Regions from separate parts of the Nocardioides epinepheli genome, predicted to be linked through region 1. Evidence: riboswitches for the same ligand, from Rfam matches in the RefSeq annotation. Region 1 holds a riboswitch; the other holds the start of a gene.
What was found. A riboswitch is a leader RNA that binds a small molecule or an ion and turns the genes downstream of it on or off. The one in region 1 is predicted to bind cobalamin.

Region 1 (4,401 bases):
GCGCCAGGGTGCGCTTGGCGCGCGAGATCCGCTGCCCCATCGCGGACTCGGCGACCAGGAAGCCGCGGGCGATCTCGGCGGTGGTCAGTCCGCCGACGAGCCGCAGGGTGAGCGCCGCACGCGACTCGGGCGTCAGCGAGGGGTGGCAGGTCAAGAAGATCAGCCGGAGGGCGTCGTCCTCGATGAGGTCCACCTGCTCGGAGAGGTCGCCCATGGGATCCTCCTCGCTCAGGCCGTGGCCGATCTCCGCGGTCTTGCGGCGCAATGTTTGGTTGCGCCGGAACTGGTCGACGGCGCGCCGCCTGGCCGTCGTCATGAGCCAGGCCGCGGGGTTGTCGGGGACGCCGGCGTCCGGCCACTGCTCGAGCGCGGCCACCAGCGCGTCCTGGGCGAGGTCCTCGGCGAGCTCGAGGTCGCGGGTCATCCGGACGAGCGCGCCGATCAAGCGGGCCGACTCGGCCCGCCAGGCCGCGACGATCGCCTCGCGCGCGCCGTCGTCGCTCGCTCCGGGCACGCGGTGACACTAGCGCCGCGTGCCCGGTCGCCGCATCAGTCGCCGGGCGCCTCCGGACCCTCGGAGATCTGCCGCAGCGTGGAGATGACGGTGACCTCGGGCCAGTGCTCGGCGTGCAGCTCTGCGAACACCTTCAGGTCCGCGATCGCCTCCTCCACGGTGTCGTACTGCATCAGCGACCAGCCACCGACGACCTCCTTGGCCTCGGCGTACGGGCCGTCGACCCGGCTGACCTCGCCGTCGCGCACGACGTAGTTGACGGCGTCCTCGGTGCCGTACAGGCCGCCGCCGTCGAGGAAGATCCCCTTGGCCGCCCGCTCACCGATGTGGGCGTCCATCGCCTCGAACAGCGACTGCGGCGGCGTCCCGATGTTCTCTTCCATCCTCACGAAACCCATGAAACGCGGCATCGCGCTCTCCTCACGTGTGTGTGGCACACCGCGGGTCGGTGGCCGATTCATCCAGACGTCGAACAGCCTCCTGCGTCTTCGACATCGCTTCCACACAAAATCGGAAAAGTCTGCCGGGGAGTCCTCCAGGACGCCCGACGTCCTGGTTCACCCCTAGGTTGTCACCATGCCCGACCTCACCATCAGGCCGCTCACGCCCGAGACCTTCGACGACTTCGCCGGGATCCTCGAGCGCAACAAGGGCATGTTCGCCAGCTGCTGGTGCACCCACTTCCACCCCGACTGCGCCGAGCGCGGCCAGAGCGCAGAAGGGAACCGGGCCCTGAAGAAACGGCTGGTCGAGGAGGGCATCGCCCACGCCGCCCTGGTCTTCGACGGCGACCGCGCCGTGGCCTGGGCGGAGTACGGCACGCCCGAGGAGCTGCCCGGCATCCACCACCGCAAGGAGTACCTCGCCACGGCCGAGCGGCTGCCCGACTACCGGGTCACCTGCATCCTGGTCGAGCGCACCTACCGCGGCCAGGGCCTCGCGGCGCTCGCCCTGCGTGGCGCGGTCGACCTGATCGCCCGGGCCGGCGGGGGAGTGGTGGAGGGTTACCCGCACGACACCGGCGGCGTCCGCAAGAAGAACTCCTCCTTCCTCTACAACGGCACCCGCGCGATGTACGAGCGCGAGGGCTTCACCTATGACCGCCCCAAGGGCCTGGGCAACTGCGTGATGGTGCGCGAGGTCGCCGCCGCACGGTGAGCACGCAAGGCGCGGGGCGATCTGGCCAGCTCAGACGCGCGCCGGAGCCCGCGATGGTGGCCCGCCCGGGCGCGGTAGTCTGTCGGCGCCAGTCGTGCTCCACCTCGTGGAGTCAGGGAACCCGGTGCGAATCCGGGACTGACGCGCAGCGGTGAGGGTGACGGGCGAGGCAACATGCCACTGGGGTCACCACCCTGGGAAGGTGTCTCGCTCCGGTCGATCCCGAGTCCGAAGACCTGCTGGCACTGGCGAGGACCGTCGCCAGGTCGTACGTGGACTCCGCGACAGGGTCCCTGACCAGACAGGCCCAGCACGTGTCAGCCCACCGCACCCGCACCGACCGGTGTCCCGGCGTCCTGCGCCCCTGGGAGGCCGCCGACGGCCTACTCGTCCGGCTCCGGCTGATCGGCGGCCGGGTCTCCTCGACGTCGCTGAGGCTGCTGAGCGAGGCGGCCGAGGCCTACGGCGACGGCCGCGTCCACGTCACATCGCGGGCTAACCTCCAGGTCCGCGGCCTCCCCGGCACCGACGGCCGGCTCGACGACGCCGCGGTCCGGGCGATCGAGGAGACCGGACTGCTTCCGGCCCCCACCCACGACCTGGTCCGCAACGTCATGGTGTCGCCGCAGACCGGACTCGCCGGCGGGCGCGCCGACCTGCGACCGGTCGCCGAGGAGCTAGACCGCCGGATCCGCGCCTCCGCCGAGCTCGCCACGCTCCCAGGGCGCTTCCTGTTCGTCCTCGACGACGGCCGCGGCGACCTGATGGAGCGCACCTGCGACCTGGGCGTCGTCGCGCTCGACGCCGACGTCGTCGCGCTGCGGGTCGGGACACACTGGGCAGGCGTCGTGCCATGCCGCGACGCCGCGGCCAGGCTGGCCGGACTCGCCGACCTGTTCCTGACGGTCCGGGGGAGCGGACGAGCGGCCCGGTGGCACGTCGCCGATCTCGACCGGCCGCTGGTGACACCGACCGCGGCTGACCCCCGGGTGCCGGAGCCGGCTCCACCGCTTCCGTACGGCCAGGTGCCCGGCGGCCGGCACGTTCCGGTCCCCGAGGGCGGCCTGGACCGCGACGCCGTGCTCGCACTCGGCGCCGAGGCCGACCAGCTCGTCGTGACGCCCTGGCGCGGCGTCCTCGTCCCGGGAGTAGGAACACATGGCTGAGCCGCGTCGGCCCGCACGGCACTACGAGTACGTCGACAGCGGGCCCGAGATCTACCTCGACTCCTTCGCCACCATCAGGCGCGAGGCCGACCTCGCCGCGATGCCACCGGACGCGGAGAAGCTGGCCGTGCGGATGATCCACGGCAGCGGCCAGGTGGACCTGGCTGCAGACCTCCTGGTCCACCCACGCCTGGTCGCCGCCGCGCGAGACGCGCTGGAGGCCGGGGCCCCGATCCTGTGCGATGCCACGATGGTCGCCACCGGGATCACCCGCAGCCGGCTCCCGCGCGACAACGACGTGGTGTGCCTGCTCAACGACGAGCGGGTGCCCGGCCTGGCGCGGACCTGGGGGACCACGCGCACGGCGGCCGCGGTGTCGTTGTGGGAGCCGCACCTCGACGGAGCCGTGGTGGCCATCGGCAACGCGCCGACCGCGCTCTTCCACCTGCTCGAGACGATCCTCGACGGCGGCCCGCGCCCGGCCGCGATCGTCGGCTGCCCGGTGGGCTTCATCGGCGCTGCGGAGTCGAAGCAGGCCCTGGTCGAGCTCGGAGCCGCGCACGCCATCGACCTCCCCTACGTCACCGTCCGCGGCCGGCGGGGCGGCTCGGCCATGACCTCCTCGGCCCTCAACGCACTGGCTCAGGAGGCGGAATGACCGGGCACTTCCACGGCGTCGGCGTCGGCCCCGGCGACCCGGAGCTGATCACGCGCAAGGCGGCACGTCTCATCGCGCAGGCCGACGTGATCGCCTACCACGCCGGCGTCGGCAAGAGCTCCAACGCGCGGCGCATCGCGGCCGAGCTCTTCCCTGCCGGGGTGATCGAGGAGCAGCTGACCTACCCGGTCACCACCGGCTCGACCGACCATCCGGGTGGGTACGCCGGAGCCCTGGCCGACTTCTACGAGGAGTCGGCGGCGAGGCTGGCCGGCCACCTGGACGCCGGGCGCGACGTCGTCCTGCTGTCCGAGGGCGACCCGCTCTTCTACGGCTCCTACATGTACATGCACGACCGTCTGGCACAGCGGTACCCGACCGAGATCGTGCCGGGGGTGCCCGCGTTCCTGGCTGCCACCGCAGCCGTCGCCAGTCCGCTGGTCCGCCAGACCGACGTGCTGACCGTGCTGCCCGGCACGCTTCCCGAGCCCGAGCTGGCCCGGCGCCTGGCGGGCACCGACGGGGCGGTGATCATGAAGCTGGGGCGCACCTTCCCCGCGGTGCGTCGCGCTCTGGAGGCGGCCGGGCGGCTCGACGACGCCCTGTACGTCGAGCGGGCGACCACGCCGGAGCAGCGGTGGCTGCCGGTCGCCGACGTCGAGGCCGAGACGGTGCCGTACTTCTCGCTGATCGTGGTCACCGGCGACTCGCGCAACGGCCCGCGCTCGCGCGGCGCCGAGCGGGACCACGCTGCCGCCCCCACCGTGGCAGCGGCCGAGCTGCTGGTGGTGGGGCTCGGCCCCGGGCCGGAGTGCTGGCTCACTCCCGAGGTGTCCATGGCGCTGGCGGAGGTCGGCCACGTCGTCGGCTACGGGCCGTACGTCGACCGGGTGCCGCAGCGGGCG
Region 2 (4,401 bases), on a different contig from region 1:
CTCTTGCCGTCGGACCACCACAGCGACCAGTAGGCGCTGGCCGGAGCGGTGTTGACACACTCGTCGGAGGCCGGTTTGTCGGATACCCGGCAGACGAATCCCGGCTGACGCGAGGCGAACCGGAGCGTGAAGCCGGCGTCGCTGAACAGGCCGGCGGCCTTGCCGCCGCTCTTCACGCAGGCGCCCTGCACCCCGCCGCCGAGGGAGTTGAAGTCGACGACGACGGTGACCCCCGTCGTGCCGGTGCAGGCCGCCGCCTGCGCGGGAGCCGGAGCGAGGACCGCCGGCGCGCTCGCCCCGGCCGCCACCAGCAGGGCGGCGACCGGGGCGAGCAGCAGTCGGCGAAGCCGCACGCGCCGAGCCGGCGTGCGCTGAGTCGAGGTCATGATCAGCGGGTGACCCGGACGGTGGCGGCGCCGTGCCGCAGGTTCGCGAAGGCGCCGTTGACCCGGACCTTCACCCGGCCGGGCTTGGCCTTCACCTTGACCCGCAGCTTGGCGACGCCCTTGCGGACCACGGCCTTCCCGACCTTCTTGCCCCCCACGACGAACGTGGCCTGCTCGCCGTTGACGAGGCCGCGCGCCTTCAGCACGACGCGCGTGCCGCGCTTGACCGACGTGGGTGCGACGACCTTGACCGTGGCCTTGCCGAGCACGCGGTAGGTGACGGTCCCGAGGACGCCGTCGCTGTCGGCGACCTGGTAGCGCACCATGCCCGTCTTCGACGGCAGGGTGATCCGCACCCGGAACGAGCCGGTGGCGCCGGCGTGGGTGACCGTCGGCTTCGCCGTCCGGACGCCGACGACGTCGCCGGGCGCGGCGGAGCCGGTGACCTGCTGGGTGCTGCCGGCGCGCAGGAACCGGGTCGGCGCCTGGGCGACCCGAGAGACGCCGTCGGGGGCGTAGCGGAGCGCAGGGGCCGCCTGGACGCTCGCGCGGCGGTACCGGTCGCGGTCGACCGGCTCGATCGGGCCGCTCTGGGCGAGGGTGAGGTCGGCCGCGTCGTAGGCGACGGCGCCACCGAGGTCGGGGAGGTAGACCCGCTGCCCGACCGGGTTCACCACCTGGCGGGCCCGCAGCCACACGGCCGCCTTGGCCGCGGCGTCGGCGTGGCCGAGCTCGCCGAGCGCCCACCCGGCCAGACCGGTGCTGTTGGCGTTCCCGGTCGGGATGTCGGCGTCGCTGCCGAAGGAGCCGTCGGGCCGCTGGGCGGCAAGCAGCCACCGCGAGGCCTGCTCGAGCGCCGGCGCCACCGTGTCGTTGGTGCGCTGGCTGAGCAGGTTGAGGACGGCGAGCGCGGTGGTGTCGGTGCTCGGGGCGGCGGCCGGATCGGCGTCGCAGTCCGCCGCGATCGTCGCGCCCAGGTCGGTACGGAAGAAGCCCTCCTCGCACTGCTGGGCGAGCAGGAAGTCGCGCGCGATCGTGTGCTCCTCGCTGCCGCCGTCGTAGAGCGCGCGGGCGGCGAAGGACTGGCCCAGGGTGTTGGCGTAGTCGCCGTAGGTGGAGACGTCGGTGATCCGGCCCTCGTCGTTGGTCACCTGCTCCAGCCGGACGAGGAAGTCCTCGCCGCCGTAGGTGCTGATGTCGCGGCGAGCGGCCTGGGCGAGGACGACGGTCTTCGCGACCGCTCCCGCGTACGTGCTGCCGGCGTCGCCGTACTCCTCGCCGGAGACGTAGCCGCCGGCGTCGACCAGGCCGGCCATGCCGTCGGCGATCGACTGGACGGCGGGGCCGTTCCCGCCGACAGCGGCGAGCGCGAGGGCGACGTCGATCGTCAGGCCGCCGTCCGGGCCGCCGTACTGGCTGGACACGAGTCCCCCGGCCGGCTCGCCGGCCAGCCAGGCGGCGCCGCGCTGCGCGGGGGCCGGGTCGGCGGGGGCCGCCGAGGCGGAGGGGGCGACGGCCACGAGGCCGCCGAGGGTGAGCGCGGCGCCGGCCAGCCCGGTGGTGACCAGGGCGGCGCCGCGTCGCAGCGAGCCGTTCAACATGTGCGGTTTCCTTCCCGCTGCAAGCCCAGCGGGCCCCAGGCCTGACTTCCTGGGTGCACCCACTGTGTTCCACGACAGCGATTCGGTGAGGCGACCCGTGACAGGTGCTCCGGCTCGCAGGCCCGATCGCTCGGGTCCTGCCTACGGTTGCGGGTCAGCGCCGGACTTCGACCGGCTTCCCCCGCCACGGACGGTGATTGGTAGGACGCCCGCACCCTACTCCCGTCGCGCGGGTGCGCCCACTCGCCGTTCGCGGGCCGGGCTTGTTACCGACCGTTGTGACCTCTGACCTGCTCTTGCAAGCGCAGGTCAGAGGTAAGAACGGTCAGTAACAAGTCGCGTCGTCAGCGCGTCGGACGACGTCAGGCGAGCTTCTCCAGGATCAGCTCGCGCACCCGGGCGGCGTCGGCCTGACCGCGCATCTCCTTCATGACCGCGCCGATCAGGGCTCCGGCGGCGGCGTGCTTGCCGTCGCGGATCTTGGCCGCGACGTCGGGGTTGGCCTCGATGGCGGCGTCGACGGCGGCGCCGAGGGCGCCGTCGTCGGAGACGACCGCGAGCCCGCGGGCCTCCACGATCTCGGCGGCGGTGCCCTCGCCGGCGATCAGGCCGTCGAAGACCTGCCGGGCGAGCTTGTCGTTGATGGTGCCGGCCTCGACCAGCGCCTGGACGTCGGCGACCTGCTGGGGCGTGACGCCGACCTCGGTGAGCTCGACGCCGGCGTCGTTGGCGCGGCGGGCGAGCTCGGCCAGCCACCACTTGCGGGCGGCCTGCGGGGTGGTCCCGGCCGCGACGGTGGCCTCGATCGGCTCGACCGCGCCGGCCGCGACGACGTCGCGCATCTCCAGGTCGGTGTAGCCCCACTCTGCTTGGAGCCGGGCGCGCTTCTGGGTCGGGTTCTCCGGCAGGGTGGCGCGCAGCTCCTCGACCCACTCGCGCGACGGCGCCACCGGCACCAGGTCGGGCTCGGGGAAGTAGCGGTAGTCCTCGGCGTCGGACTTCTCCCGGCCGCTGGTGGTGATGCCGGTGTCCTCGTGCCAGTGACGGGTCTCCTGCAGGATCGAGTCCCCGGCGTTCAGCACCGCGGCGTGGCGGCCCATCTCGTAGCGCACCGCCCGCTCCACCGAGCGGAAGGAGTTGACGTTCTTGGTCTCGGTGCGGGTGCCGAGCACGTCGCTGCCCCGGGGCGCGAGCGAGAGGTTGACGTCGGCGCGCAGGTTGCCCTGGTCCATCCGGGCCTCGGAGACGCCGAGCGCCACGATCAGGTCGCGCAGCTGCTTGACGTACTCGCGGGCGACCAGCGGGGCCTTCTCCCCCGCCCCGACGATCGGCTTGGTGACGATCTCGATGAGGGGGATGCCGGCCCGGTTGTAGTCGACCAGGGAGTAGTCGGCGCCGTGGATGCGGCCGGTGGCGCCGCCGACGTGCAGCGACTTGCCGGTGTCCTCCTCCATGTGGGCGCGCTCGATCTCGACGCGGAAGGTCTCGACCTCGCCGTCGTCGCCGGGGATGCTCACGTCCATCCAGCCGTCGAAGGCGATCGGCTCGTCGTACTGGGAGGTCTGGAAGTTCTTCGGCATGTCCGGGTAGAAGTAGTTCTTCCGGGCGAAGCGGCACCACTCCGCGATCTCGCAGTTGAGCGCGAGGCCGATCCGGATCGCCGACTCCACGGCCTTGCCGTTGACCACCGGCATCGCGCCGGGCAGGCCGAGGCAGGTCGGGCAGACCTGGGTGTTCGGGTCGCCGCCGAAGACGGCCGGGCAGCCGCAGAACATCTTGGTGTTCGTGTTCAGCTCGACGTGCACCTCGAGCCCCAGGGCCGGGTCGTAGGCGGCGAGGACGTCGTCGAAGGGCACCAGCGTGACGTCGGTGTCGGTGCTCATCGCGCCGCTCCTTCCAGGCCGGGGGCGCGGTCGAGGATCGGCCCACCCCACTTCTTCTCCAGCAACGTCTCCAGCGCGGCGCCGACCCGGTAGCACCGCTCGTCGGCGAGCGCGGGGGCGAGGATCTGGAAGCCCGCGGGCAGCTGGTCCTCGTCGGCGAGGCCGCTGGGCACCGAGATGCCGGGGACGCCGGCGAGGTTGGCCGGGATCGTCGCGAGGTCGTTGAGGTACATCGCCAGCGGGTCGTCGAGCTTCTCCCCCAGCCGGAACGCGGTGGTCGGCGCCGTCGGGGAGGCCAGCACGTCGACGTCCTCGAAGGCGGCGTCGAAGTCGCGCGCGATCAGCGTGCGCACCTTGCCGGCCTGCCCGTAGTAGGCGTCGTAGTAGCCGCTGGAGAGCGCGTAGGTGCCCAGGATGATGCGGCGCTTGACCTCGTCGCCGAATCCGGCGTCGCGGGTCGCGCGCATGACCTCCTCCGCCGACGGGCTGTCGATGCCCTCGGGGAGCACCCGCAGGCCGTAGCGCATGGCG

Region 2: linked by a shared signal. The riboswitch ahead of WMR31_RS14925 (prenyltransferase/squalene oxidase repeat-containing protein) and the one ahead of WMR31_RS07410 (ferredoxin-like domain-containing protein) in region 1 are both predicted to bind cobalamin.

The regions. Positions count from the first base shown of each region.
Region 1 is NZ_JBBMMC010000004.1:161,087-165,487, forward strand. Features, by position in the region: gene WMR31_RS07395 (RNA polymerase sigma factor) at 1-514, opposite strand, end outside; gene WMR31_RS07400 (YciI family protein) at 550-897, opposite strand; gene WMR31_RS07405 (GNAT family N-acetyltransferase) at 1,091-1,672, shown strand; cobalamin riboswitch at 1,745-1,930, shown strand; gene WMR31_RS07410 (ferredoxin-like domain-containing protein) at 1,987-2,838, shown strand; gene WMR31_RS07415 (precorrin-8X methylmutase) at 2,831-3,496, shown strand; gene WMR31_RS07420 (precorrin-2 C(20)-methyltransferase) at 3,493-4,401, shown strand, end outside.
Region 2 is NZ_JBBMMC010000010.1:131,203-135,603, reverse strand. Features, by position in the region: gene WMR31_RS14930 (PT domain-containing protein) at 1-386, opposite strand, end outside; gene WMR31_RS14925 (prenyltransferase/squalene oxidase repeat-containing protein) at 389-1,987, opposite strand; cobalamin riboswitch at 2,070-2,191, opposite strand; gene gatB (Asp-tRNA(Asn)/Glu-tRNA(Gln) amidotransferase subunit GatB) at 2,350-3,870, opposite strand; gene gatA (Asp-tRNA(Asn)/Glu-tRNA(Gln) amidotransferase subunit GatA) at 3,867-4,401, opposite strand, start outside.